3 regions of the Micromonospora kangleipakensis genome follow, and region 1 is predicted to be linked to each of the others. Evidence: predicted binding sites of a transcription regulator. Region 1 holds the regulator's gene; each other region holds the start of a gene.
What was found. Region 1 encodes HrcA, which represses chaperone genes, less so after heat shock. Its sites were predicted from a motif close to GGTTNGCACNCTCNNNNNGAGNGTGCNAACC; they were not measured.
Positions count from the first base shown of each region.

Region 2: the regulator HrcA is predicted to act here: its motif matches at 5,877-5,907, upstream of groL (chaperonin GroEL).
Region 3: the regulator HrcA is predicted to act here: its motif matches at 6,647-6,677, upstream of groES (co-chaperone GroES).

Region 1 covers NZ_SHLD01000001.1:6,574,408-6,583,880, forward strand. Annotated here, with positions in the region: gene EV384_RS31295 (16S rRNA (uracil(1498)-N(3))-methyltransferase) at 1-685, opposite strand, end outside; gene dnaJ (molecular chaperone DnaJ) at 687-1,832, opposite strand; gene hrcA (heat-inducible transcriptional repressor HrcA) at 1,906-2,928, opposite strand; gene EV384_RS31310 (DUF4870 domain-containing protein) at 3,161-3,778, shown strand; gene hemW (radical SAM family heme chaperone HemW) at 3,822-5,045, opposite strand; gene EV384_RS31320 (enoyl-CoA hydratase-related protein) at 5,065-5,874, shown strand; gene EV384_RS31325 (hypothetical protein) at 5,992-6,855, shown strand; gene EV384_RS31330 (MOSC domain-containing protein) at 6,886-7,530, opposite strand; gene EV384_RS31335 (hypothetical protein) at 7,652-8,131, shown strand; gene EV384_RS31340 (winged helix-turn-helix domain-containing protein) at 8,128-8,442, shown strand; gene EV384_RS31345 (carbohydrate ABC transporter permease) at 8,471-9,301, opposite strand; gene EV384_RS31350 (carbohydrate ABC transporter permease) at 9,298-9,473, opposite strand, start outside.
Region 2 covers NZ_SHLD01000001.1:258,394-267,866, forward strand. Annotated here, with positions in the region: gene EV384_RS01325 (glycerol-3-phosphate dehydrogenase/oxidase) at 1-140, opposite strand, end outside; gene EV384_RS01330 (S8 family serine peptidase) at 220-2,646, shown strand; gene EV384_RS01335 (GNAT family N-acetyltransferase) at 2,720-3,655, shown strand; gene EV384_RS01340 (hypothetical protein) at 3,749-3,991, shown strand; gene groL (chaperonin GroEL) at 4,056-5,678, opposite strand; gene EV384_RS36655 (hypothetical protein) at 5,955-7,157, opposite strand; gene EV384_RS01355 (cold-shock protein) at 7,267-7,470, opposite strand; gene EV384_RS01360 (GNAT family N-acetyltransferase) at 7,692-8,222, shown strand; gene paaN (phenylacetic acid degradation protein PaaN) at 8,266-9,473, opposite strand, start outside.
Region 3 covers NZ_SHLD01000001.1:7,178,298-7,187,770, forward strand. Annotated here, with positions in the region: gene guaB (IMP dehydrogenase) at 1-449, opposite strand, end outside; gene EV384_RS34135 (DUF5319 domain-containing protein) at 645-1,055, shown strand; gene EV384_RS34140 (response regulator transcription factor) at 1,093-1,893, opposite strand; gene EV384_RS34145 (WhiB family transcriptional regulator) at 2,148-2,531, shown strand; gene EV384_RS34150 (molybdopterin-dependent oxidoreductase) at 2,725-4,359, opposite strand; gene groL (chaperonin GroEL) at 4,483-6,129, opposite strand; gene groES (co-chaperone GroES) at 6,200-6,514, opposite strand; gene EV384_RS34165 (THUMP-like domain-containing protein) at 6,851-8,035, shown strand; gene ybaK (Cys-tRNA(Pro) deacylase) at 8,080-8,559, shown strand; gene EV384_RS34175 (sugar ABC transporter substrate-binding protein) at 8,904-9,473, shown strand, end outside.

The sequences.
Region 1 (9,473 bases):
CCGTGGACGTCCGGAGCACGGACGGTCCCAGCCGCACCGGGCTTGCGCCGGCCTCGCGGAAGGCCGACAGCTCGGCCGGGGCGATGCCGCCCTCGGGACCGACCACCAGCACGATCTCCCCGGTGGCGGGCAGCTCGGCGGTGGTCAGCCGCTCGTCGGCCTCCTCGTGCAGCACGAACGCGGCGGCGGCCCCGGCGATCCGCCGGACGACCGTCTGGGTGGACTCGTCCGGAGACCCGGCCACCACCGGCAGCCAGGCCCGGCGGGCCTGCTTGGCCGCCTCCCGGGCGGTCGCCGCCCACTTCTCCCGGGCCCGTACGCCCCGGTCGCCGCGCCACTGCGCCACCGAGCGGGACGCCGCCCAGGGGACGATCTCGTCCACCCCGACCTCGGTCATCGCCTGTACGGCCAGCTCGCCCCGGTCGCCCTTGGCGATGCCCTGCACCACCACGAGCCGCGGGACGGAGGCGTCGACGTACCCCCGGGAGGTGACCCGGAGGTCGAGGGTGCCCTTGCCGACGGCGGTGACCACGGCGGCGGCCGTGCCGCCCCGACCGTCGGCGAGCAGCAGCTCCTCGCCGGCCCGCAGCCGCTGCACGTTCGCGGCGTGGTGCCCCTCGGGACCGTCCAGCGTCAGCGCGTCACCGGTGGGCAGCGCCTCCACCAGGAACAGCGGCGCGGACACCTCAGGCGTGCCCGTTGAAGGCGTCGCGCATCCGGGAGAAGAAGCCGCCCTGCTTGGTCAGCTCGGCGACCTCCTCGCCCCGGGTCTTGGCGAAGTCGCGCAGCATCCGCTCCTGGTCGGCGTCGAGCTTGGTCGGCGTCCGCACGTCCAGGTGGACGTAGAGGTCACCCCGGCCGGTGCCGCGCAGGTGCGGCACGCCCCGGGCGCGCAGCCGCAGCGTGCTGCCCGGCTGGGTACCCGCCTTGACGTCGACGGTCTCCTCGCTGTCCAGAGTCTTGATGGTCAGCCGGGTGCCGAGCGCGGCGGCGGTCATCGGCACGGTGACGCGGCAGTGCAGGTCGTCGCCCTTGCGGGAGTAGACGTCGTGCGGCCGCTCGTGGATCTCCACGTAGAGGTCGCCGGCGGTGCCGCCGCCCGGGCCGACCTCGCCCTGCTGGGCCAGCCGGATCCGCATGCCGTCCTCGACCCCGGCCGGGATCTTGACGGTCAGCGAGCGGCGGGTCCGCACCCGGCCGTCGCCGGCGCAGGTCGGGCAGGGGTGCGGGATGGTGGTGCCGTAGCCCTGGCAGACGGTGCACGGCCGGGCGGAGACCACCTGTCCCAGGAAGGTCCGCTGCACCGACTGCACCTCACCCCGGCCGCCGCACGCCTCGCAGGTGGCCAGGTGGGTGCCGGCCGCGGTGCCGGCGCCGGCGCAGGTGGTGCAGAGCACGGCGGTGTCGACGGTGATCGGCGCCTCGACGCCGAACGCGGTCTCGTGCAGGTCCAGCTCCAGCCGCAGGATCGCGTCCGCGCCCGGCCGGGTCCGCGGGCGCGGCCCCCGGGCGCCGCCCGCGGCGCCGCCGAAGAAGGCGTCCATGATGTCCTGGAAGCCGACGAACGGGCCGGCCCCGCCGGGACCACCCGGGCCGCCGGCGCCCCCGCCGCCCGGCGCGAGCGGGTCGCCGCCCAGGTCGACGATCTGCCGTTTCCGATCGTCCGAGAGGACCTCGTACGCGGCGTTGATGTCCTTGAACTTCTCCTGTGCCTCCGGGTCCGGATTGACGTCCGGGTGGAACTGCCGCGCCAGCTTGCGGTAGGCGCGCTTGATCTCGTCGTCGGAGGCCTCCCGGCTCACGCCGAGAATGCCGTAGTAGTCCCTGGCCACTGCGTTCCGTGTCCTCATGTTCGTCTCGCGTTGCGCCGGTCGGCGGCCGGAGCCGGCCGTCGGCCCTGACTGGTCAGTTCTGGGCCAGCAGCTCGCCCACGTAGCGTGCCACGGCCCTCACCGTGGCGATGTTGCCGGGGTAGTCCATCCGGGTGGGCCCGAGCACGCCGAGACCGCCGACGATGTTCGCCCCCGGGCCGTAACCGGTGCTCACCACCGAGGCGGCCCGCAGGTTGTCGATCTCGTTCTCGTCGCCGATCAGCACCCGGGTGGTGCTCGGCTCCGCCTCGCCGATCAGCTTGAGCAGCACGACCTCCTCCTCGAGCGCCTCGAGGATGGGGCGCAGCGAGCCTTGGAAGTCGAGCAGTCCGCCGCGGGTGAGGTTGGCCGTGCCGGCCAGCGCGATCCGCTCCTCGTGCCGCTCCACCAGCGTCTCCAGCAGCACGGTGGAGAGCGTGGTCATGGCGCCGCGCAGATGCGGGGCCGACTCGTCGACCAGCGCCTGGACCAGCGGCGGGGTCTCCGAGAGCCGGCTGCCGACCAGCTTCTCGTTGACCAGCCGGCGCAGGTCGGTGACGTCGTCGGCGGGGATCGGCGCGGGCAGCTCGACCAGCCGCTGCTCGACCCGACCGGTGTCGGCGATCATGACCAGCATCAGCCGGGTGGTGGAGATCGGCACCAGCTCCAGGTGGCGCACCGAGGAGCGGGCCAGGCTCGGGTACTGGACCACGGCGACCTGCCGGGTGAGCTGGGCCAGCAGCCGGACGGTGCGGTGCACCACGTCGTCCAGGTCGACGGCCCCGACCAGGAAGCGCTCGATCGCCCGGCGCTCGGCCGGGCTGAGCGGCTTGACCCGGGAGAGCCGGTCGACGAAGAGCCGGTAGCCGCGGTCGGTGGGCACCCGGCCCGCGCTGGTGTGCGGCTGCCGGATGTAGCCCTCTTCCTCCAGCACCGCCATGTCGTTGCGCACGGTCGCCGGGGAGACGCCCAGCTGGTGCCGCTCGACCAGGGCCTTGCTGCCCACCGGCTCCTGCGTGGCGACGTAGTCCTCGACGATCGCGCGCAGCACGGCGAGCTTGCGGTCGTCGAGACCCATCTCCCCACCTCCTGAAGCACCCTCGACCCGCCGCCGGCACGGCAGCGGCCGGGCACCTGGCACTCGACTGTAGCGAGTGCCAGTCTACGTCGGCGCCACCCCCGACGCGATGATCACCGACGGACCAGGGGTGCGGGCCGCCACGAAGCCTCTGCGCCAGGGCCGATCAGCCGGACATCCCGGGCGATGTCGCTCTGGTGCCGCCTTGCGGGCAACCCCTACCGTGACGTCCATGACTGAACCACCTCGCCCTCCCGGAGCGGGGGACGCCGGCGCCCAGCCGGACCCGACCCCGCCGTCGGCACCGTACGGCTCGTCGGCGGACGAGCCGCCCACCGCACCACTGTCCGGGGCGCCGGGCGCGGGCGGCTATCCCCCGCCCGGCGGCTCGCCGCCGCCCTCCGGCGGTCAGCCGCCATCGGGTGGCTACCCCCCTCCGGGCGGCTACCCGCCGCCGGGCGTCGGCTATCCGACCGGCGGCGCGTACGGCGCCCCGAGCGGCTGGGCCAACAACGAGGACAAGACCTGGGCGTTGATCGCGCACTTCGGCGGCGCGGCGGCGATGTTCGTCAGCGGCGGCGTGCTGGGCTGGCTCCCGCCGCTGGTCGCCATGCTGGCCCGGGGCAACCAGTCGCCGACGGTGCGCCAGCACGCGGTCGCGGCGCTCAACTTCCAGCTGCTCTGGTCGATCGTCGGCCTGGTCGGCTGGGCCCTGGCCTGCATCGCGATCGGTTTCCTCGCGGTCGGCGCGGCGGTCATCCTCGGCGTCGTGTTCGGCATCCTCGCCGGCGTCAAGGCCAACGAGGGTCAGTTCTACCGCTATCCGATGAGCATCAGCCTGGTGAAGTGACGCCCCGCCCGGCCGGCCCAGGGGTCGGCCGGGCGACCGGCGGTCAGGGCAGCAGGTCGCGGACCACCGCGTCGGCCAGCAGCCGGCCGCGCAGGGTGAGCACGGCCCGGCCGGCCGCGTACTCGTCGGCGGCCAGCAGCCCGCCGGCCAGGGCACGCTCGGCCCCGGCCCGCCCCGCGTCGTCGAGCACGGCCAGCGGCAGCCCGGAGGCGAGCCGCAGCCGCAGCATCACGTCCTCCATGTGCGCCTCGTCCGGCGTGAGCAGCTCCCGGGCCAGGCCGGGCGACTCCCCGGCGGCGAGCCGCTCGGCGTACGTCGTCGGGTGCTTGACGTTCCACCAGCGCACCCCGCCGACGTGGCTGTGCGCCCCCGGCCCGAGGCCCCACCAGTCCGCGCCGGTCCAGTAGAGCAGGTTGTGCCGGCACCGGGCCGCCGCTGAGCGGGCCCAGTTGGAGACCTCGTACCAGGAGAAACCGGCCGCGTCGAGGGCCGCCTCCGCGGCCAGGTAGCGGTCCGCCGCCACGTCGTCGCTCGGGTACGGCAGCTCGCCGCGCCGCATCCGCGCGGCCAGCCGGGTGCCGTCCTCCACGATCAGGGCGTACGCGCTGACGTGGTCGACCCCGGCCGCGACCACCTGGTCCAGCGAGGCGGCGAAGTCCTCGGCGCGCTCCCCCGGCGTGCCGTAGATCAGGTCGAGGTTGACGTGGTCGAACCCGGCGTCGCGCGCCTCCAGGGCGGCGGCGGTGGCCCGGCCGGCGCTGTGCTTGCGGTCGAGGATCGCCAGCACCCCCGGCGCGGCGGACTGCATGCCCAGCGAGATCCGGGTGTAACCGGCGGCCCGCAGCGTCTTCAGCGACTCCGGCGTGACCGACTCGGGGTTGGCCTCGGTGGTCACCTCGGCGTCGGCGGCGAGCCCCCAGACGCGGTCGATCCCCTCCAGGATGCGGGCCAGGTCGTCGGCGGGGAGAAGGGTGGGCGTGCCGCCACCGACGAAGACGGTGTCCACCCGCGGCGGCGGGCTGTCGCCCAGCACCCGGCCCGCCAGGGCCAGCTCGGCCAGCACCGTGTCGGCGTACGACTCGCGGCTGGCCCCGCCCCCCAGCTCCGCCGCGGTGTACGTGTTGAAGTCGCAGTAGCCGCAGCGGCTGGCGCAGAACGGGACGTGCACGTACACGCCGAAACCGCGCGCGCCGACCGCGCGAATGGCGGCAGCGGGCAGCGACCCGTCACGCGGGACGGATTCACCTTCTGGAAGAGCGCCGGGCATGGCAACTAGTGTGCCCGGCATGACCTCTCCGGACGCTCTCGTGCGGGTCGCCACGGCCCGTGGGGTGACCACCCTCACCCTGGACAGCCCGCACAACCGCAACGCGCTCTCCACCCCGCTGATGACCGAGCTGCTGGCCGGGCTGGCTGCGGCGGTCGCCGACGACGCGGTCCGGGCCGTCGTGCTGGACCACACCGGCCCGGTCTTCTGCTCCGGGGCGGACCTGAAGGAGACCGCCGCCGCGTACGCCAGCGGCAGCGTGCCGGCCGGGATGCTGGGCGACGTGCTGGTCGCCGTACGGGAGTGCCCGAAGCCGGTGCTGGCGAAGGTGGCCGGGCCGGCCCGGGCCGGCGGGCTGGGGCTGATCGCCGCGGCCGACCTGGCGGTCTGCGCCGAGGAGGCGACCTTCGCCTTCACCGAGGTACGGATCGGGGTGATCCCGGCGGTCATCTCGGCGACTGTGCTGCCCCGGCTGCACCCCCGGGCCGCCGCCGAGCTGTACCTGACCGGGGACAGCTTCGACGGCCGCCGCGCCGCGGAGATCGGCCTGGTCACCGCGGCCGTGCCGGCGGACGGGCTGGACGCGGCGGTGGCGCGTTACTGCGACTCGCTGGTCCGGGGCGCGCCGCGGGCCCTGGCGGGCGCCAAGGAGCTGCTGCGCCGGCCGGCCGCCACCGATCTGCGCGCCGAGATCGCCGAGTTGGCCACCCTCTCCACCGGCTACTTCCTCTCCGACGAGGGCCGGGAGGGCGTGCTCGCCTTCCGCGAAAAAAGGTTGGCCGGCTGGGTGGCCGCTCTGGACGGTGGTCCGGGAGAGGGTGCGAGCTAGGAACCGTCACCGACAGGTGCTCCCGGTGGCCGGGTGGTGACGGAACGGGAGGCAACCGGTCGGACGACCCGACCGGCGCTCGGGGGGACGTACGCTTGGCGGACTGTCGAACAGGAGGTGCGGGTGCGAACTCGGGCAATCGGGGCAGCCGGTGTGGTGGTGGCCGTCGTCGCCCTCCTCGGGATCTGGTTCGTGGCCCGGCAGGTCGGGCACCAGATCCACCTCCCGACGGCCAGCCGCACCTGCACCGTCCAGGCCGACGGCCGGGTCGTGCTCGGCGCCGACCAGATGGCCAACGCGGCCACCATCGCGGCGATCGGCGTGCAGCGGCAGATGCCCGAGCAGGCCGTGGTGGTGGCGCTGGCGACCGCGTACCAGGAGTCGCACCTGAAGAACCTCGCCCACGGCGACCGGGACTCGCTCGGCCTGTTCCAGCAACGCCCGAGCCAGGGCTGGGGCACCGCGGAGCAGATCCAGGACCCGCGCTACGCGGCGAACCGGTTCTACGCGGCGCTGAAGAAGGTCAAGGGCTGGGAGGACATGCGGGTCACCGAGGCCGCCCAGCGGGTCCAGCGGTCGGCCTATCCCGAGGCGTACCAGAAGTGGGCGGACGAGTCGCAGGTCCTCACCCGCGCGCTGCTCGGCCACGCGACCGGCGCGGTGGCCTGCACGGTCGGGCCGACGCCGGCGATGCGCGGCCAGGCCGCCGCGACCGCGCTGATCCAGGGGCTGACCCTCGACTGGGGGTTGCCGGGCGTCGCCTCGCCGACCGACCTGACCGGGTTGGCGGTGTCGGCGCCGGACAGCCGCAACGGCTGGCGGTACGCCCACTGGCTGGTGTCGCACGCCGACGACCACGGGGTGAAGCGGGTCCGCTTCGGCGGCCTGGAGTGGACCGCCGAGCAGGGCACCTGGGCCAAGGTGGCGAACGGGCGGGCGGCCCCGACCCAGGTGCTGGCGGAGGTCTTCGCGGACACGTAGGCCGGCCCGCGGCCCGACGCGCGGCCGGGGTCAGGGGCGGCTGCCGGAGAGCCGGCGGCGGGCCTTCTCCCGGATCGGCTCGGGCAGCTCCGGGGCGTCCAGCAGCCGGGGCAGCAGCTCCGGCTCCAGGCTCATCGCCCGGAACACCTGGCCGATCGTCACCCCGTGCTCCGGGCGCGTCACCACCTCGACCGGGTCGCCGGCGCCGACCTCACCCTCCCGCAGCACCCGCAGGTACGCCCCCGGCGTGGCCCGCGCGGTGAACCGCTTGATCAGGTCGGGCATCCCCCAGAAGCCGGCGAAGGTGGTGCACGGCGTGCGGGGCTTGGTGACCTGGAGCAGCGCGTCGCCGATGGCCCACTGCTCGCCGATGACCGCCCCGGTGACGTCCACCGCGTACGTGGTGAGGTTCTCGCCGAAGCCGCCGGGCCGGACGCCGCGGCCCAGCTCGGCCGACCACCAGTCGGCGTCCTCCTCGGCGTAGGCGTAGACGGCCTGGTCGGGGCCGCCGTGGTGGGCCCGCTCGCCGATGAAGTCGCCGGCCACCCCGTCGACGCGCAGCAGCACGGGCCCGGCGACCGGCCGCTTGTCGATGCCCGTGCGACCGCTCGGGTCGCCCGCCCACTCCGCCTCGGTCACCACTGCGAGGTTCACCGCCGCCAGCCTGCCCGTCATGGCGGTCAGCCTAGTCGCCGGCCCGGCGCGGCGTCGTCCCGGAAAGTACTTGCCTACAAGGAAAGCGAAGCGTTTACTTTCCTTGTAGGCAAGTACTCGCCCCACTAGCAAGGGGGACGCCATGTCCGAGCCGAGAATCAGCCCCGCTGCGGCCGCCGACGCGCTGGTCGAGATCCACACCCGGCGCGACCAGGCGGTCACCGTCGCCCTCGTCCCCGGCTGGTACTGGCCCGCCCTGGGCGGCCTGATGGTGGCCTTCACCGCCGCCGTCGAGACGCACCGGCCGTGGGTCGTCGCGGTCGGCTCCGTCGGGTACGCGGTCGGCCTCGGCACCCTGGTCGCGCGGGTCGCGCTGCGGCACCGGGCCCAGGTCCACGGCTCCCTGCTCGGTGTCCGCGGCGCGGCGGCCATCGTCGGTTACGTGCTCTGCCTGGTCGCCCTCGGCCTGGTCACCGGGTTCGCCGCCGAGTCGGCCGGGCTGGCCTGGCCGGCGACGCTCGGCACGGCGGCCACGGCGGGGGCGATGACCGCCAGCGGGCAGTCCCTGATGGGATACCTTCGCGGCGTGATGACCTCCCGCCCGATCGGCGGCGGCCGGTGAGCGCACCCCGGTTCGACGAGCTGATTCACGCGCCCACCCGGCTCGCCCTGGTGAGCCTGCTCGCCGCCATCGACTGGGCCGAGTTCCGCTACCTGCGCGAGCAGCTCGGGCTCTCCGACTCGGCGCTGTCCAAGCAGCTCAGCATTCTGGAACAGGCCGGCTACGTCGAGGTGCGCAAGAGCTTCGTGGGCAAGCGGCCGCGTACCTCAATCAAGCTGAGTCGGCGCGGGCGCGGCGCGTTCGACGGGCACGTCGCGGCGTTGCAGCAGATCGTGGCGCAGGCCGGCGCGAGCGTCCTGCCGGGGACCTGACGGGAGCCACCCGGGCTCCCGTCGTGGCTCAGCCCTTGACGGCGCCTGCCACCAGGCCGGAGACCATCCGGCGCTGCACCAGCAGGAAGAAGACGATCACCGGCAGGGTGAAGAGCGTCGAGGCCGCCATCACCGACCCCCAGGCGGTGTCGTCCCGCCCGAAGAAGTAGGTCATCGCCACCGGGAGGGTGTACCGGTCCTGGTCGTTGATGAAGGTCAGCGCGAAGATCAGCTCGTTCCAGGCGGTGATGAAGGAGAAGATGCTGGTGGCGACCAGCCCCGGGGCGACCAGCGGGAAGAGGATCCGCCGGAAGGTCTGGGCCCGGCTCGCGCCGTCGATCGCCGCCGCCTCCTCCAGCTCCTTGGGCACCGCCGCCACGAAGCCGCGCAGCATCCACACGGCGAACGGCAGCGAGAAGCCGAGGTAGGTCAGGATCAGGCTGGGCAGCGTGTTGTAGAGCCCGAGCCGCTGGATCATGAGGAAGAGCGGGATGACCAGCGCCTCCAGCGGGATCATCTGCACCACCAGCAGCAGGATCAGGAACGTGGTGCGCAGCCGGAACCGGAACCGGGCCACCGCGGTCGCCGCGAGCAGCGCGACCAGGCCGCTGAGCAGCACCGTCGCCAGCGCGACCAGGGCGCTGTTGAGGAAGAAGTCGGCGAACGTCACGCCCGGGATCAGGTTGCCGGTGAGGATCTCCCGGTAGTGCTCCAGGGTGGGCTCCGCCGGCACCGGGCGCGGCGTGGCCGAGAAGATCTCCCGGTTCGGCTTCAGGGAGGTGGCGATCATCCAGTAGACCGGGAAGGCCGCGAAGAGCGCGACCAGCAGGCCGGCGCCGTTGAGGGCGAACTTCTTCACGACTCGTCCTCCTGCCGGAGCACCATCCGGACGTAGACACCGGTCACCACGAGCAGGATCAGGGTCAGGATGACCGCGATCGACGCCCCGAGGCCGTACTTCGGCGGCGGCGAGAACGCCTCCGCGTACGAGTAGATGGAGAGCATGAACGTGGAGCGGTCCTGGGTGCCGC
Region 2 (9,473 bases), 6.3 Mb from region 1:
CGGGAGGCGGCGTCGAGCGCGGCGCCCGCGCCGGTCACCCCGCCGCCGATGACCAGCACGTCGAACCGCTCGGCGCGGAGCCGGCGCAGGTCGTCGGCGCGGCGGGCGATGGAGAGCTGGCCGGCCGCGGATCGGGACACGTTGGGGTCGCGCACCCGTCCACGGTAACCGTCCCGGCGGTCCCGCGGCATGCGCGGGCCGCACCGTACGGTGATCGGCATGGAGATCGGTCCCTGGCCGCCCCCCGGTCGGCCCGTGCCGCCGCCGGCCCCCGCTCCGGACCGGCCGGGCCCGTGGCCGGTGGTGGCGGCGGTGCTGGTCGGCGGCTGGATCGCGCTGGTGACGGTGCTCGGGCAGGTGGCCGGCTGGGCCGTCGACCAGGCGGTGCTGGTCGCCGGCCTGGACCGGGCGGTGCCGACCTGGCCCCTGGTCGCCCTCGGCACGGTGCTGCTGGCCGGCGCGCCCACGCTGGCGCTGGCCCTGCTCCCCCGCGCCCCGGTGGTGCGGGCCACCGGCCGGGTCTGGCTGGCCGGGGCGCTGGCGCTGGGCGCGCTGACCCTGCTGCGGGCCCTGCCGCCGGTGCACCAGGAGGCGTACCTGGCCGCCCTGGCCGCCACCGCCGCCCTGCTGGCGGCCCTTCTCGGTCGGCTGCCCGACCATCGCCGGGCCACGGCGGCGGCCAGCGGCGCGGGCGCGTCCGCGGGCGGCGTCACCCCGCTGGCGGTGGCGGCCGGGGCGGCGCTGCTGCTGCCCTGGGCGTGGCTGGGGGCGCTGGGTGGCCTGTTGGAGACGCTGCTCGCCGGGCTCGCCGCCGCCGCGCTCGGCGCCCTCGCCGGGGTGCTGCTCGACGCGGCGTTCTGGGCACGGTTCACGGTGGGCGCGCCGCCCCGGCCGGCCCGGCTGGTGCTGGTCGGCGGCCTGGTCGCCGGGGTCGTCCTGGCGCTGGTCGCGGCCGGGTCCGGGCAGTCCGGCGCGCAGTTGCCCACCCTGTTCCTGCTGCCTCCGCTCGGCTTCGTGCTGGCCGCGCTGCACGCGGTGGCCGCCCGCGCGGGCCGGCCGCTCGGCCGCGCCCCGGTGCGTTGGCTGGTCGGGCTCGGCGTGCTGGGCCCGCTGGCCCTCGCCGACCCGGAGGAGCTCACGGTGCTCCTCGCGACCACCCGCGACGTGCCGTTCTGGGTCGCGGTCGCGACCGGCGCCGCGTTCGCCGTCGCGGTGCTGCTCGCCGTCGGGTACGGCGTCCTGCTGGCCCGGCCGCGCGCCGGCACGCCCCGCGGCCGGGTGGCCGGGGTGGCCGCCGCGGCCCTGCTCGCCGCGGTCGCGGTGGTCCACGTGGTCCCCGGGCAGCCCGGCCTGTACGGCGACCGGCTGCTGGTGGTGCTCCGCGAACAGGCCGACCTGAGCGGCATCCCGAGCGGGGCGCCCGGCCGGGCCGGCCGGGACGTCCGAGCCGCCGAGGTCTACCGGCGGTTGGTGGCCACGGCCGACCGGACCCAGGCGGAGCTGCGCCGGGAGCTGACCCGGCTGCGCCTGCACCCGACCCCGTACTACCTGGTCAACGCCATCGAGACGGACGGCGGGCCGGAGGTCCGGGCCTGGCTCTCCGGGCGGCCCGAGGTGGCCCGGGTGCTGGTCAGCCAGCGGCTGCGGCCGCTGCCGGCGGCGGCCCGGCCCGCCCGGGGCCGGCTGCCCGCGCCGGCCGGACCGGCCTGGAACATCTCGCTGATCGGCGCCGACCGGGTCTGGTCCGAGCTGGGTGTGACCGGCTCGGGCGTCGTGGTCGGCGCCTCCGACTCCGGCGTCGACGGTCGGCATCCGGCGCTGGCCGCCGGCTTCCGCGGCGGCGACGACTCCTGGTACGACCCGTGGGCGCACACCCGTACCCCGAACGACCAGGCCGGACACGGCACCCACACGGCGGGCAGCGCGGTGGGGCGGGACGGGATCGGCGTCGCCCCCGGCGCCGCCTGGGTGGGCTGCGTCAACCTGGACCGCAATCTGGGCAGCCCGGCGCGTTACCTGGACTGCCTCCAGTTCATGCTGGCGCCGTTCCCGTACGGCGGGGATCCGTTCACCGACGGGCGGCCGGGCCGGGCGCCGGACGTGCTGACCAACTCGTGGGGCTGCCCGCCGATCGAGGGCTGCGACGCGGCGGCGCTCCGGCCGGCCACCGCCGCGCTGGCCGCGGCGGGCATCCTGGTGGTCGCGGCGGCCGGCAACACCGGCCCGTACTGCGGTTCGGTGGCCGACCCGCCGGGGCCGTACCCGGACGTGCTGACCGTCGGTGCGGTGGACCGGGCGCGGCAGCTCACCCGCTTCTCCAGCCGGGGGCCGGCGGCCGGCGGGGCGGCCAAACCGGACCTGGTCGCTCCCGGCGCGGACGTTCTCTCCGCGTACCCCGGTGGGGGTTACGCGACCCTGGCCGGCACCTCGATGGCGACCCCGCAGGTGGCCGGGGTGGTGGCGTTGATGTGGTCGGCGAACCCGGCGCTGGCCGGCGACCTGACCCGGACCCGGCGGATCCTCCGGGACACCGCCACCCCGGCCACCGTCCCCCCGGCCGCCGACCGCTGCGGCGGCGACGCGGACCTGGTCGGCGCCGGCCTGGTCGACGCGTACGCCGCCGTCCGGGCGGCCCGCGCCGGGTGAGCGGGGCGGCCGGGCGGGCCCGAGCCGATTCGGCGGTGCCGCCGGGCCGCCGGATGACCTAGGGTCGGCGACCATGGACGCGGAGATCATCGAGCTGGACCCGGACCGCCTGCCCGCCGTCGTCGACCTCTGCCGGCGGGCGCTCGACCTGCCCGAGGACGCCGCCGAGGCGCCGGCCATCCTGGACACCCTGACCACCCGGGCGGCGGCCGACCGCCCGGTGCTGCTGATCGGCGCGGTTCGCGGGCCGGAGCTGGTCGGGGTGCTGGTCGGGTCGACCTCGCAGCGGGACCCGCGGCTCGGGCACGTCGACCTGGTGGCGGTGGCGCCCGGGGAGCGCCGCCGGGGTGTCGGGCGGGCCCTGCTGGCCGAGGCGGAACGGCGGCTCGCCGGGCTGGGCGCGGCCGAGCTGCTGCTGGCCGGCAATCCGCCGCACTACGCCTGGCCGGGCATCGACGTGCGCTACACCCCGGCGGTCTGCGCCGCGCTCCGGCTCGGTTACCGGCAGGACAGGACGGCGTGGAACATGACCGCGGACCTGTCGGACGGCTCACCGGCGCTGCGCTCGACGGAGGCCGCCGAACGCCGGCTGGCCGGTCAGGGCGTCACGGTACGCCGGGCCGAGCCGGCGGACCTGGCCGCGCTGGCCGCCTTCGCCCGCGCCACCTTCGGCGGGACGTGGGACGGCGAGCTGGCCGGCTCGGTGGGGCGGCCGGACGCCGGGGCGCACCTGGCGGAGCGGGACGGCGAGATCCTCGGCTTCGCCGCGTACGGCTCGTCGCGGCCGAGCTGGTTCGGGCCGATGGGGACGGCCCCGGCGGCGGAGGGCTCCGGTATCGGCGGGGTGCTGCTCCGCCGCTGCCTGCGGGACCAGGCGGTGGCGGGGATCGGTGCGGCGCAGATCGGCTGGGTGGGGCCGGTGCCGTTCTATTCGGGCAGCGCCGGCGCCCGGATCGAGCGGGTCTTCTTTCTGTACCGGAAGGCGATCGGCGGGCACCCGGTCGGATAATTAAAGGGGCGAAAAGGATATAGACGCCAATAATGCCATTCGCCCGCCCCGGTCATCGACCGCGCCCTACGGTTGCCCGTAGAGGAGGCAGCCATGACCACGGATAACGAAGGGATCGACGACCAGCCCGCGAGCTGGCCACCGGTCGGTGAACTTCCCGGGCAACTGCCGTTCGACCGGCTCGACTACGGCGACGCCGAGCAGCTGGCGGAGATGGCCGGCGCCGACGCACCTGCGGCCGAGGAGGCCCGGCAACCGGTCGACGAACCGATCCGGATCCGGCCGCCGTACGACCGGAAGCACAAACGACGCAACCAGCGACCACTGCCGACGTGACGGACGGAAAGGGGGCGGACCGCTGACGCGGCCCGCCCCCTTTCGGCGTTCGGTGGAACTGGACTCAGAAGTCCATCTCCCCGCCACCCGGACCAGCCGGGGCGGCCGGGGTCTTCTCCGGCTTGTCCGCCACGACGGCCTCGGTGGTGAGGAAGAGCGCCGCGATCGACGCGGCGTTCTGCAGCGCCGAGCGGGTCACCTTGGCCGGGTCGATGATGCCCGCGGCCAGCAGGTCGACGTACTCGCCGTTGGCGGCGTTCAGGCCGTGACCCGGCTCGATGTTGCGGACGTGCTCGACGACCACGCCACCCTCGAGGCCGGCGTTGACGGCGATCTGCCGCAGCGGGGCGTCCAGCGCGATCTTGACGATCTGCGCGCCGGTCGCCTCGTCGCCGGTCAGGTCCAGCTTGTCGAAGGCGGTCTTGCCGGCCTGGACCAGCGCGACGCCACCACCCGGGACGATGCCCTCCTCGACGGCGGCCTTCGCGTTGCGGACGGCGTCCTCGATGCGGTGCTTGCGCTCCTTGAGCTCGACCTCGGTGGCCGCGCCGACCTTGATCACCGCAACACCGCCGGCCAGCTTGGCCAGGCGCTCCTGCAGCTTCTCCCGGTCGTAGTCGGAGTCGCTCTTCTCGATCTCGGCGCGGATCTGGTTGACCCGACCCTGGATCTGCTCGGCGTCACCGGCGCCGTCGACGATGGTGGTCTCGTCCTTGGTCACCACGACCTTGCGGGCGCGGCCCAGCATGTCGAGGCCGACGGCGTCCAGCTTGAGGCCGACCTCCTCGCTGATGACCTGGCCACCGGTGAGGATGGCGATGTCGGCCAGCATGGCCTTGCGGCGGTCACCGAAGCCCGGCGCCTTGACGGCGACCGACTTGAAGGTGCCGCGGACCTTGTTGACCACCAGGGTGGCCAGGGCCTCGCCCTCGATGTCCTCGGAGATGATCAGCAGCGGCTTGCCCGACTGCATGACCTTCTCCAGGATCGGGAGCAGGTCCTTCACCGACGAGATCTTGCTGTTGACGATCAGGAGGTACGGGTCGTCGAAGACGGCCTCCATACGCTCCGGGTCGGTCATGAAGTACGCGGAGATGTAGCCCTTGTCGAAGCGCATGCCCTCGGTGAGCTCAAGCTCCAGGCCGAAGGTGTTGCTCTCCTCGACGGTGATGACGCCTTCCTTGCCGACCTTGTCCATCGCCTCGGCGATGATCTCACCGACGGTGCTGTCACCGGCGGAGATGGAGGCGGTGGAGGCGATCTGCTCCTTGGTCTCGACGTCCTTGGCGAGCTTGGACAGCTCCTCCGAGACGCTGGCCACGGCGGCCTCGATGCCCCGCTTCAGGGCCATCGGGTTGGCACCGGCGGCCACGTTGCGCAGGCCCTCGCGAACCAGGGCCTGGGCCAGGACGGTCGCCGTCGTCGTGCCGTCACCGGCCACGTCGTCGGTCTTCTTGGCGACCTCCTTGACCAGCTCGGCGCCGATCTTCTCGTACGGGTCCTCGAGCTCGATCTCCTTGGCGATGCTCACACCATCGTTGGTGATGGTGGGGGCACCCCACTTCTTCTCGAGCACGACGTTGCGGCCCTTGGGGCCGAGCGTCACCTTCACGGCGTCGGCGAGCTGGTTCATGCCCCGCTCGAGGCCGCGGCGCGCCTCTTCGTCGAACGCGATCATCTTGGCCATACGGCGTTGTCCTCCTGGACACTCACGGGCCACCCGAGTGTGTGCCCCGGATGGGCCGCCTGGTGTACGCACCTTGGGACGTCGCCACCTGGCGACGACGACGTCTCCTCGGTCGGGCCGGACAGCCCGCGACGACCGGCCATGTGCCACTCCGGCGCCATCGAGACGCCGGCGTGGCCGTGGCCCTACCGCCCCGACCATTGGCACTCACGGTATGCGAGTGCCAATGACTTGTTTAGCACTCTCCCTTGCCGAGTGCAAGCACGATGGCCCCGCTCAGCCGAGTTCCGCCGCGAGTCGGGCGGCGTTCACCGGGCCCTCATGGGCGCGCTGCTCGGCGTACGTGGCGAGGAGCCCGACGAGCTGGGCCACCTGAACCGGGACGAGCAGCACGGCGGCCACCAGGGCGACCCCGACCGCGCCCGCCGCCGTGGCCGGGGCGTCCATCGGGTGCGTGCCGAACGGCAGCTGGCCGACCGCCTGCAGCATCAGGCCGACCAGGGCGCCGACGAGCAGCACCGCGGCGACCAGCGCGACCCGGCCCAGCACCATGCCGAACCGCTGGTGGAAGATCCGGAAGGAGCGGCCGATCGGATTCTGCCGCTCGAAGAGGTAGACCGGGCCGATCAGGGCGAACGCGAAGGCCAGGTAGAGCCCCGGCAGCAGGCAGAAGCACATGCCGACCCCGATCAGCAGCGAGGAGAGCAGCGTCCAGCCCCAGAGGCCGAGCATCCGGCGCAGCCCGAACCGGAACGCCGTGCCGAGGCCGACCGGCTCACCGGCCGCCTGCCGGGTGACCACCCAGGCCCCCGCGGCCCAGCCGAGGCTCTGCAACGGGCCGAGAACCAGGGCGGCGACCAGCAACGCGGCGTAGAAGGTCAGGACGTCCGGGAGGTAGCCGTCGGGCAGGACCGGGGCGCCGTCGGCGGCGGTGCCGACCTCGCCCGAGGGCGCGAGGGCGAGGGAGAGCACCGAGGTTGCCGCGGCCGGCAGCGCCTGGGTGAGCAGCATGATCGGCAGCAGCAGGCGCGAGCCGCGCCGCACCGCCCCCGCGCAGCGGGAGAACCAGCCGCCGATGCCGGCATGCGGCGGGGTGACCAGCGGGTCGTTCGGATCCCAGCCCGGGTCCGCGGGATACCAGCCGTACGGCTGGCCGCCCGGGTACGGCCCGGCGGCGTAGGGACCAGGGGCGTAGGGGCCGGCGGCGTACGGGCCGGCCGCGTAGGGACCAGGGGCGTAGGGACCGGCCGCGTACGGGCCGGCCGCGTAGGGACCAGGGCCGTAGGGACCGGGGGCGTACGGGCCGGTGGACACGGGGTCGCCCGGGGTCGGCCGGACCCACCCCTGGGGCGGCCCGGCCGGGCCTGCCGGGTCCGGCATTCCGGGCTGCCCGGGACCGCCCGGCGCGGCGGAACCCGGGTCACCGGGCGACGCCGGGGTGACCGGCTCGACGGGACCCGACGGGGGCTGGTCGGACATGAACCCTCCTCAGCGGCGATGGCTGGAACGGCTCATGATCTTCCCCGGTGCGCGCCCGCACCGCTGCCCCTGATCGGAGTGGAAAAGCCGCCCGACGGGCGGCGACGGGTCAGGCGATGACGCGGACCCGCTCGGCCTGCGGGCCCTTCTGACCCTGGGCGATCTCGAACTCGACCCGCTGGCCGTCGTCCAGCGCCTTGTAGCCGTCCATCTCGATCGCGGAGAAGTGGACGAAGACGTCCTGCCCGCCGTCGACGGCGATGAATCCGTAGCCCTTTTCGGAGTTGAACCACTTCACGGTGCCCTGTGCCACGGTGCACTTCCTCACTCTGCGCGGCGTTCCACAAGCCCGGACGCCGGCCGAGGCCGCGCCCGGACCACCGTTTCGGCGATCGGCGACGGCCGCTGAATCGGTGACCGAAATCGCACGCTACACGAGGAGTGACGACCGCGCACGACCACAAATCGGGCATATTCCGGGCAGGATCGGACCCGGCGCGACATGGACGGTCGTCCCTCCGGTATGCATGCGACATGACGAGCGCGCCGACCACGACAGCCACCCGGACGGCCACCGTCCGCCGGGTCCGCCCGGAGGACGCCGCCCGGATGCGGGCGCTGCGGCTGGAGATGCTCGCCGACGCGCCGCTGGCCTTCCTGGAGACCGTGGCGGAGGCCGCCGCCCGCCCGCACGCCGACTACGCGGCCCGGGTCGCCGCCGTGGCGCACGGCACCGCGACGGCCCAGTTCGTCGCCGACCCCGGTGGCCGGTTCGTCGGCCACGCCGGCGGCACCGTCGCCCCGGAGGAGCCCGGCCTCACCGTGATCTACGCCGTCTACCTCACCCCGCCCTGGCGGGGCAGCGGGCTGCTCGCCGAACTGGTCGACGCGGTGGCGGACTGGTCGCGGGCGTGCGGCCGGCCCGAGCTGATGCTGGAGGTGGTGGTTGGCAACGACCGCGCCTACCGGGCGTACCAGCGGCTGGGTTTCGTGGACACGGGCGTGCGGGTGCCGCACCCGAAGATCCCGACGCTGCGCGAACTCCAGATGCGCCGCCCCGCCTGAGCGGACGGGCCCGCCCCCGGCCGGGGACGGGCCGTACCACCGGTCAGGCGTGCCGGCGGCTCTGCACGATGCGGAACCGGTTCGCCACGTACGCGCCGTCGGTCAGCGCGGCGTTGGCGGCCGGGTTGGCGCCGCTGCCGTGGAAGTCCGAGAACGCCGCCGACTGGTTGACGAAGACGCCGCCGGTCAGGTTGCAGGACAGGTGCACGCCGGCGTCGATCGCCGCCGCCTCGGCCGCGTCCAGCACCGCCTCGTCGGTCGAGTAGACCGCCGCGGTCAGCGCGCCCTTCTCCCCCACCGTGCCGCGGAGGATCTCCAGGCTGTGCTCGGTGGAGTCGGTGGCGATGGCGAACGAGATCGGCCCGAACCACTCCCGCGAGTAGGTCGCGGTGTCGTCGGCGGCCAGCTTGACGATGGTCGGCGTCCGGACCACCGCGCCGGGGAAGGACGGGTGCTCGACGGTACGCGACTCCAGCACCGGCTCGCCGACCTTGGTGACCTCGTCGAGGCGCTCCAGCACGCCGTCGTTGACGATCGCGCCGGTCAACTCGACGCCGCGGGCCGGGTCGGCGGTGAGCTTGCCGACCGTCGCGGCGATGCCCGCCGCCACCTCGTCGAAGCTCTTGTGCCCCTGGTCGGTCTCGATGCCGTTCCGGGGGATCAGCAGGTTCTGCGAGGTGGTGCACATCTGGCCGCTGTACAGGGTCAGCGTGAAGCCCAGGTTGCGGCACAGCCCGGCGAAGTCGTCGGTGGAGTCGATCACCACCGTGTTCAGGCCGGCCTTCTCGGTGTAGACGGCGGCCTGCCGGGCGTTCGCCTCCAGCCAGTCGCCGTACTCGGTGGAGCCGGTGAAGTCGACGATCTTCACGCCCGGGTGCAGGGCGAGCGTGGAGGCGAGCTTCTCGCCCGGCGCCTCGGGGGCGAGCAGCACCAGGTTCGGGTCGAAGCCGGCCTCGGCGAGCACCTCGCGGGCGTACTTCACCGTGACGGCGAGCGGCAGGACGGCGCGCGGGTGCGGCTTCACGACCACCGGGTTGCCGGTGACCAGCGAGGCGAAGAGCCCCGGGTACGAGTTCCAGGTCGGGAAGGTGTTGCAGCCGATCACCAGCGCCACGCCCCGCGGCACCACGTGGAAGGTCTTGGTCATCCGCAGCGGGTCGCCCTTGCCGGCGGCCTTCTCCCAGCCGGCTGTCCCCGGGTGGCGGGTCATCTCGGCGTACGCGTAGGCGACCGCCTCCAGCGCCCGGTCCA
Region 3 (9,473 bases), 600 kb from region 1:
GGCACGCCGGAGATGCGGTACCGCCCGCAGAGCTCGTCGACCTCACGGAGGGTGTCGTCGGGGCTGGCGGTGACCGGATTGGTGATCATGCCGGACTCGGAGCGCTTCACCAGGTCGACCTGGAGCGCCTGGTCCTCGAGGGAGAGGTTGCGGTGCAGCACGCCGATGCCGCCCTGCCGGGCCATGGCGATCGCCATCCGCGCCTCGGTGACGGTGTCCATCGCGCTGGAGAGCAGTGGCACGGTCAGCTCGACGTTGCGGGTGAGCCGTGTCCGGGTGTTGACCCGGCTGGGCACGACGTCCGACTCGCCCGGCTGGAGCAGCACGTCGTCGAAGGTCAGCCCGAGCGGCACCACCCGCGCCGAGCCGGCGGGCAGCTCCGGCAGGTGACCGCCCAGCTCGCCGCTGTCGGCGCCGGCCGGAAGATCGGTGCTGGGCGAATTTTCCACGATTGCTCTCCTGAGCTGGTCGGACGGGCTTCAGCGAGGCGGCGCGCGGGGCACCGACGCACGCCGGAGTGACGGCGCGTCGCTTCATCGTACCCATTGAGCTGGGCCGGCCCCGGTAGTGGCGGCGCGGATGAGCGGCGCCGCCGTGAGCGCCGGGGGCGGACTTCCCCCGCCGGTTGGGACTACGGTGAGGGGGTGCACGACGAGCCCATCGACCCGTTCAACGGCGACCCGGCCGATCCGACCGCCGGCCTGCAGGATCCGCGCGAGGACGACCCGCTGGACCCGCTGACCGAGGTCGAGCGTCAGGACGTCCTGGAAGATCTCGCCGACCTGGAGATCTACCAGGCCCTGCTGGCGCCGATCGGGGTGCGCGGGCTGGTGATCGAGTGCGAGGACTGCCGCGAGCCGCACTACTTCGACTGGGACCTGCTCCGGGGCAACCTGCGCCACCTGCTCAGCTCCGGCCGGCCCCGGGTGCACGAGCCGGCCTACGACCCGGACCCGGACCACTACGTCACCTGGGACTACGCCCGCGGCTACGCCGACGGGGTGCACGACACGCTGACCGAGGGCACCGAGGAGGACGAGTCCCCGGACGCCTGAGCGGCGCGCCCGGCGCGTCCACCGGCGGTGAGGCGGCTCAGGCGACCAGTCCGGCGCGGAAGCCGGCGGCCACGGCGTGCGCCCGGTCCCGGGCGCCGAGCTTGCGGAAGAGCCGCCGGGCGTGGGTCTTGACGGTGTCCTCGGAGACGAACAGCTCCCGGCCGATCTCCGCGTTGCTCTTCCCCTCGGCCATGCCGAGCAGCACCTGGAGCTCCCGTTCGGTGAGCCCGACGGGGGTCCGGCCGGTGCGCGTCCCGGCCCCGGAGCGCTGCTGACCGCTCGGCGGCGCGGGTTCCGGCTCCGCCTCGTCGTCGCCGCGCTGCACCGGCACCACGGTCGGCACACCGCCGGCCCCCTCCCCCGGGGTCGTCGTCCAGCCGGGCGTCGGCCGCGCCGGCGCGGACCGTACCGGCCCGCCGACGGCCGCGGCGTCCCGGGCCGGGTCGGTGACCCGGTTCCGGGAGGGCCGTCCGGGCGCGGCGAGCAGCAGCAGCGCCTTCGCGACCGCGCTGGTCAGGTCGTGGTCGACGCCCTGGATCAACCCCCGGGCCCCCGCGCTGATGGTGGCCGCGGCCGCCTCCGACTCCTCGGCGCCGAGCAGCAGCACCGCGGCCTGGGGCGCCCGGGCGAGCACCCGGCGCACGAAGCCGGCGCTGTCCGGCCGGGTGAGCGCGGTGTCGGCGAGCACGACGTCCACCGGGCGCTCGGCGAGCCGCAGCATCACCTCGGGATCGGAGACGGCGGTTCGGACGATCGCGGACAGCCCGAGTCGGGCCGCCGCGGAGGTCAGCTGCTGGGCCGCGGTCGGTGTCCGAACGCACACGAGAACGGTACGCACAGTGGTCTCCTCTCCGCCTCAGAGCAGACCATGGCCGGGTCGCGTCGCGAGGAGGTTCGAGGCAATCATCCGAACTTTTCCGGCAGATGGGGCATATGCCGCTAGTTGCCCGAGGTTTTCGATCACAGATGTGTGAGCGCGGGAAAGCCCGGGTACCGAGACGCCAGGCCGGAAACGGTGCGCCTGCGCGGACCGCCGCCCGGTAGCTGGCCATGAAGGATTCTCCGCGGTGCCGCGCGGGAGGAGGGGTGCTGATGTCGAATGTACGTAGACTGCCCGGACCCATCGTCGATCTCTGGGACTGGCAGCGGCTCGGTGCCTGCCGGGGCCGGGACAGCGCCCAGTTCTTCCACCCGGACGGCGAGCGCGGCTCGTCGCGGCTGCGCCGCGAGTCCGGCGCCAAGGCCGTCTGCCGCGCCTGCCCGGTGCGCGCCGAGTGCGCCGCGCACGCTCTCGCGGTCCGCGAGCCGTACGGCGTGTGGGGCGGGTTCAGCGAGTCCGAGCGACTCCGGCTGCTCGCCCTGGGCTGGGAGGACCTGGCCGACCGCCGGCAGAGCCGGGTCGACGTCGCCCGGCTGGAGGCCCGCCTCGGCCAGCCGCACAAGTCGACCGTCCCGGACCAGCGCAAGATCGCCTGACCCCGTCCGACAGACCACACCGACGCCGCGCCCCACGCCCGGGGCGCGGCGTCGTCGCGTTCGCCTCGTTATCAGCCCGGGCGAGCGCTCGGTCGAGTCATTGGCGACATCAGCTTCGTAGCGTCCAACCAGCTACGCGCCCCGCCAACGCCGCCCCCGGCCGGCGCAACCGCCGGCACGCTGGCACCGCGCCTCAGCGGACGGTGACCTTGACGGTGTGCCAGCCGGTGGCGCCGTCCGGCTCGACCGGCCGCCGCTCCGCCGTCTGGCTGACGCCGTCGGCGTCCGTGGCCCGCACCTGGAGGCTGTGCTCACCCGGGGTGGCCTCCCAGCGCCAGGACCACTGCACCCAGGTGTCCACCGAGACCGTCGGGGCGACCGTCGCCTCCCGCCAGGGGCCGTCGTCGACGCGTACCTCGACCTTGCGGATGCCCCGGTGCTGGGCCCAGGCCACGCCGGCGACCATGACCGGACCGGCGGTGAGCCGGTTGCGCGACCGGGGCGCGTCGATCCGCGACTGCGTCTTGATCGGCCCCTGCGCCGACCACCCGCGCGGCACCCAGTACGCGTCGAAGTCGGCGAAGCTGGTCAGCTCCAGCTCGGTGACCCACTTGCAGGCCGAGACGTAGCCGTAGAGCCCGGGCACCACCATCCGCACGGGGAAGCCGTGCTCGACCGGCAGCGGCTCCCCGTTCATCCCGACCGCGAGCAGCGCGTCCCGCCCGTCCCGCAGCACCGCCGTCGGGGTGCCGCAGGTCCAGCCGTCGACCGAACGGCCGACCACCTGGTCGGCGCCCTCCTCCGGCTCGGCCTCGTCGAGCAGTTCCTTGATCGGTACGCCCAGCCAGCGCGCGTTGCCGATCAGGTCCCCGCCGACGTCGTTGGAGACGCAGGCCAGGGTGACGTACCGCTCCACCATGGGCCGGGCGAGCAGGTCGGCGAAGCTCAGCTCGATCGGGTTGCGGACCCGGCCGTGGATGCGCAGCCGCCAGGTCGCCGGGTCCACCTGCGGCACCACCAGCGCGGTGTCGATCCGGTAGAAGCCGGCGTTGGGGGTCACGTAGGGGGCGAGCTGGGCCAGCGAGAGGTCGGCGCCGGCCGGCACCGCCGGCGCGGCGGCCGACGGGGTGGGCAGCGCGACGGCCTGCCGGGCCGCCGAGACGCCCCGCCGGCCGGCCAGCCAGTGCCCGCCGAGGCCGGCCACGGCCGCCGCACCCATCATCGCGCCGACGCCGGTCAGGAAGCGCCGCCGTCCCTCCGGATCGATCTCTTCCCCGGCGGCGGGTCGCGCCCGCGGTTGTCCGTCCGGCCCGCGCGGCCCGGTGGCTGGCGCCCCCGGCCCGGCCTCGGTGGACGCCGGCTCAGCCCGCGGCGGCGACCACGACCAGAGCTCCGGTTGCAGCGGTCCGGCCAGGAGCAGCCAGAGGGCCAGCGCGCCGAGCGCAGCGCCGACCAGCGAGGGGAGCGCGTCGAAGCCGTTCGCGCCGGCCCGGGTCAGCGCGGCGGCCACCCCGAGGGCGGCGAAGGCGACGATGCCGGCCAGCCCGATCCAGAGCCGGCGGGCGGCCAGCACGCCGAGCACCGCGGCGAACGCCGCGAGCAGCAGGGCCGTCCCAACCAGCAGGGCGATCTTGTCGTACGTGCCGAAGAGCGCGATGGCGAACTGCTTCAGCGACTCGGGGACGACGTCGACGACCAGCCCCCCGACCGCGATCAGCGGTGCGGAGCGGGCTCCGGTGAGGACGGCCACCGGTTCGGCGGCGCCGATCGCCACCGCGGCGGCGGTGATCCCGGCCAGCGCGGCGTGCCCGCGGGACGTGGTGGTCATCGGACCAGTCTTGTCGATCACCGGACCGGACCGGTAGCGGCGTCAGCGTTCCGTAACCAGATACGGGTCAGGGCACACCGTCGGCGTGACGGTGTGCCCTGACGTCGTCCGTACGGCGTCGGGTCAGAAGCCCGGGCCGTGCTGGTGGCCGTGACCGTGGCCGTGGCCGTGCCCGCCGGCGGCGGCCGGCTCGGCCCTCTCCGGCTTCTCCACCACGAGGCTCTCGGTGGTGAGCAGCAGGCCGGCGATCGACGCGGCGTTGGTGACCGCGTTGCGGGTCACCTTCACCGGGTCGATGATGCCGGACTTGACCAGGTCGACGTACTGGCCGGCGGCGGCGTCGAGGCCGTTGCCCCACTCCTTGCCGGCGACCTTCTGCACCACCACGTAGCCGTCGTGGCCGGCGTTCTGGGCGATCCAGCGCAGCGGCTCGACCAGCGCCTTGCGCACGATCGAGACGCCGGTCTTCTCGTCACCGGTGAAGCCGAGGTCGTCGTCGAGCACCGGGAGGATCTGGGCCAGGGCGGCGCCGCCGCCCGGGACCGTACCCTCCTCGACCGCGGCCTTGGTCGCGGCGATGGCGTCCTCGATGCGGTGCTTGCGCTCCTTCATCTCGACCTCGGTCGCCGCGCCCACCTTGATGACCGCGATGCCGCCGGAGAGCTTCGCCAGCCGCTCGGCCAGCTTCTCCCGGTCCCACTCGGAGTCCGAGGCCTCGATCTCCTTGCGAATCTGGGCGACCCGGTCGGCGACCTCGGAGGCCTGGCCGCCACCGTCGACGACGGTGGTGTTCTCCTTGTCGACCACCACGCGCCGGGCGGTGCCGAGCACCTCGAGGCCGACCTGGTCGAGCTTGTAGCCCAGCTCGGGCGCGACCAGCTCGGCACCGGTCAGGATCGCCATGTCCTGGAGCATCGCCTTGCGACGGTCACCGAAGCCGGGGGCCTTCACCGCGCAGACCTTGAGGGTCTTGCGGATGGCGTTGACCACCAGCGTCGACAGGGCCTGACCCTCGACGTCCTCGGCGATGATCAGGAGCGGCTTGTTGTTCTGGAGGACCTTCTCCAGCAGCGGCAGCAGCTCCTCGATCGCCGAGATCTTCTGCGTGGTGATCAGGATGTACGGGTCCTCCAGGACCGACTCCTGCCCCTCCACGTCGGTGACGAAGTTCGGCGAGATGAAGCCCTTGTCGAACTGGAGACCCTCGGTCACCTCCAGCTCCGTGGTGAGCGCGGAGCCCTCCTCGACGGTGATGACACCGTCGCGGCCGACCTTCTCCATCGCCTCGGCGATCAGCTCGCCGATGGTGGCGTCCTGCGCGGAGATCGTCGCGACGTGGGCGATCGACTCCCGGTCGGAGACCTCGACGGCCCGGCCGAGCAGCGCCTCGGAGACCTTGGCGGCCGCCGCGTCGATGCCCCGCTTGAGGCCGGCCGGGTTGGCGCCGGCGGTCACGTTGCGCAGGCCCTCGCGGACCATCGCCTGGGCCAGCACGGTCGCGGTGGTGGTCCCGTCGCCGGCGATGTCGTTGGTCTTGGTCGCCACCTCCTTGACCAGCTGCGCGCCGAGGTTCTCGTACGGGTTGGTGAGCTCGATCTCCTTGGCGATGGTCACGCCATCGTTGGTGATCGTCGGCGCACCGAATTTCTTGTCCAGGACGACGTTGCGCCCGCGCGGGCCGAGGGTGACCTTGACCGTGTCCGCGAGGGCGTTGACACCGTGCTCGAGCAGGTGTCGGGCGTCGTCCGAGAAGCTCAGGATCTTCGCCATGAATGTCCCTTCGAAGCGACGTTGCCCCGGCCCGGCGAGCCGGACCGGGGCAACGACACTGATCGGTTGCTTACTTCTCGATGACCGCGAGGACGTCGCGGGCGGAGAGCACCAGGTACTCCTCGCCGGCGTACTTGACCTCGGTGCCGCCGTACTTCGAGTAGATGACGGTGTCGCCGACCTTCACGTCAACCGGGATCCGGTTGCCCTTGTCGTCGATGCGGCCCGGGCCGACAGCGAGGACGGTGCCCTCCTGCGGCTTCTCCTTGGCGGTGTCGGGGATCACGATGCCCGACGCCGTGGTGGTCTCAGCCTCGTTCGCCTGGACCAGGATCCGGTCCTCGAGCGGCTTGATCGCAACCTTGGTCGCGGTAGTCACGGGCATACCCTCCTGGGGTACTTGGTTTCGTTGCCGGACGGCTAGCCGAACGGCGTCAATCTGCCACATGCCACCGGGCGGGGCCGTCGTCGCGGGTGCCGGTCCGCCTGGCGTTCAGCGCCCGGGCCGAGGCCCGGAAGCTGGCACCCTCGATGGGAGAGTGCTAATCGCAGGTTATTCCTCGGCTAGCACTCCGTCAAGGAGAGTGCCAGCGCGTCGCCCCGATGAGCATGATCGACCTCGGGTGCGGCAGGCCGCGGCGTCCCGACCGCGGGGCACCCCGCCGTGCCGCACCGGGCCCCGCCCGGCCGATCCGCGCGGGTGGGCGGGGAGAATGGCGCGGTGGATCTCGACCAGTTGGCCGCGCTGCGTACCCCCGAGGGGTCGGCCGCGCTCGCCGCGGCCACCGAGGTGGCCGGCGGCGACCCGCTGGCCGCGGCCGCCGCGCTCCGCTCGGCCGGGGTGCCGCCCGGGCTGGCCGCCGCCGCGCTCACCCAGGCCGAGCTGCGCCGCCGCGCCGCCGGCAAGTTCGGGCCGGCCGCCGCGGGGATGTTCCTCACCCGGGCCGGGCTGGAACAGGCCACCCGCCGGGTGGTCGCCGACCGGCGGGCCGCGCGGCTGCGCGCCGCCGGGGTGCGCACTCTGGCCGACCTGGGCTGCGGCCTCGGCGCGGACGCGCTCGCCGCCGCCCGAGCCGGGATCCGGGTGTACGGCGTGGAGGCCGATCTGGTGACCGCCGCGATGGCCGCCGCCAACGCCGAGGCCGCGGGGCTGGCCGACGCGTTCACGGTGGAGTGCGGCGACGCGACCGCCTTCGACGTCAGCCGGGTGGACGGGGTCTTCTGCGACCCGGCCCGGCGGAGTGCCACCGGGCGGCGGATCTTCGACCCGAACTCCTACTCGCCGCCGTGGGACTTCGTCACCGGGCTCGCCGAGCGGGTGCCGCACACCGTGGTCAAGGTGGCCCCCGGGCTGGACCACGCACTGATCCCGCCCGGCGCCGAGGCGGAGTGGGTCAGCGTGGACGGCGACCTGGTGGAGGCCGCGCTCTGGTGCGGCCGGCTCGCCGAGGTCCCCCGCCGGGCCACCCTGCTGCGCGGCGACACCCCGCACGTGCTGACCGGCTCCGGCGCGGCGGAGGCCCCGGTCGGACCGGCCCGCCGGTTCCTGTACGACCCGGACCCGGCGGTGGTCCGCGCGCACCTGGTCGCCGAGCTGGCCGGGGAGCTGGACGCCACCCTGGCCGACCCGAGCATCGCCTACCTGTACGCCGACTCCCCCATCCGCACCCCGTACGGCCGCTGCCTGGAGGTGACCGACGTGCTGCCGTTCTCGCTCAAGCGGCTGCGCGCCCTGCTCCGGGAACGCCGGGTCGGCCGGGTGGAGATCCTCAAGCGCGGCTCGGCGCTGGAGCCGGAGAAGCTGCGCCGGGACCTGAGGCTCGCCGGCGACGCGGCGGCGAGCCTGGTGCTGACCCGGGTGGCCGGCGCGCCCACCGTGCTCGTCGGCCAGCCGGTGCCCGCCTGAATTCCGGCTCGCCCGCCCGGCCGGGTCCGGGTTAGCTTGTCGGCATGGCGGGACAGGGCACTCCGGCGACCGCGCTGCTCGCGAAGCGGAAGATCACCCACAGCACCCACCCGTACGACGTCTCCCCCGAGGCGCCGAACTACGGGGCCCTGGTGGCGGCGGCGCTCGGGGTGCCGGCGGAGCGGGTGTTCAAGTCGCTGGTCACCGAGGTGGACGGCCGGCTCACCGTGGCGGTCGTGCCGGTCACCGGAGAGCTGGACCTCAAGGCCCTGGCCGCCGCGGTCGGCGGCAAGCGGGCCACCATGGCCGACCGCACGGTGGCGGAGCGGGCCACCGGGTACGTCCGCGGCGGCATCAGCCCGCTCGGCCAGCGCAAGCGGCTCCCGACCGTGGTCGACGCCTCGGCGCTGGACCACCCGACCGTGTACGTCTCCGCGGGGCGCCGCGGGCTCCAGCTCCAGCTGAGCCCCACGGACCTGATCGCCCTGGCCGCCGCGGTGACCGCCCCGCTTGCCGCCCGCTGACCGGCAGCGCGACGACCGGCCAGTGGTCACGTTCCGCAGTCCGGCGCCGACCTGATCTCTCGTCGGCGATGTCCGCGCCGTGACATTTCCCGACTCTGATCAATTCCGCGGTCAGCGCGCCGCACCTGCGGGGACGGGTGAGCGAACTGAATGTCGACCGCGTTGCCGAATTGTTACTGGCAACAACAAACCGCTGACCTTTACGGTCTTGTGCGCCCGAGCACCGAACAATACGTTGCCCGGAACAACAAATCGCTGGCGGCGTGGCACCGCGGCTCACCGGCGCACTCCCCGCCCACCACGTTCCCCTCGAGTTCCGTCCCCCTTGAAAGGAACCGTGCAGAATGCGCAGAGGGATCCTCACCGTCGCCGCGGTCGGCCTGCTCACCGCGGGAAACCTCACCGCCTGCGGCAACGACTCCGCTGACGGCACCGCGAGCCGCCCCAAGCCGAAGATCGGCGTCATCCTGCCCGACAGCGCCTCGTCGAACCGGTGGGAGACCGCGGACCGCAGATACCTGGAGGCCGCGTTCAAGGCGGCCGGGGTGGACTACGACATCCAGAACGCCCAGAACGACAAGGCGCGATTCGTGACCATCGCGGAACAGATGATCACGAATGGGGTGACCGCGTTGATGATCACCAATCTCGACTCGGGCACGGGGAAGGCGGTTCTGGACAAGGCGACCCAGAAGGGCGTCGCGACCATCGACTACGACCGGCCCACCCTGGGCGGTTCCGCGCAGTACTACGTCAGCTTCGACAACGTGGCGGTCGGAAAGCTCCAGGGCGAGGGCCTGGTCGAGTGCCTCACCGACAAGGGCGTGCGGAACCCGGTGGTCGCCGAGCTCAACGGCTCGCCCACCGACAACAACGCGGCCCAGTTCAAAGAGGGCTACGACTCGGTCCTCCAG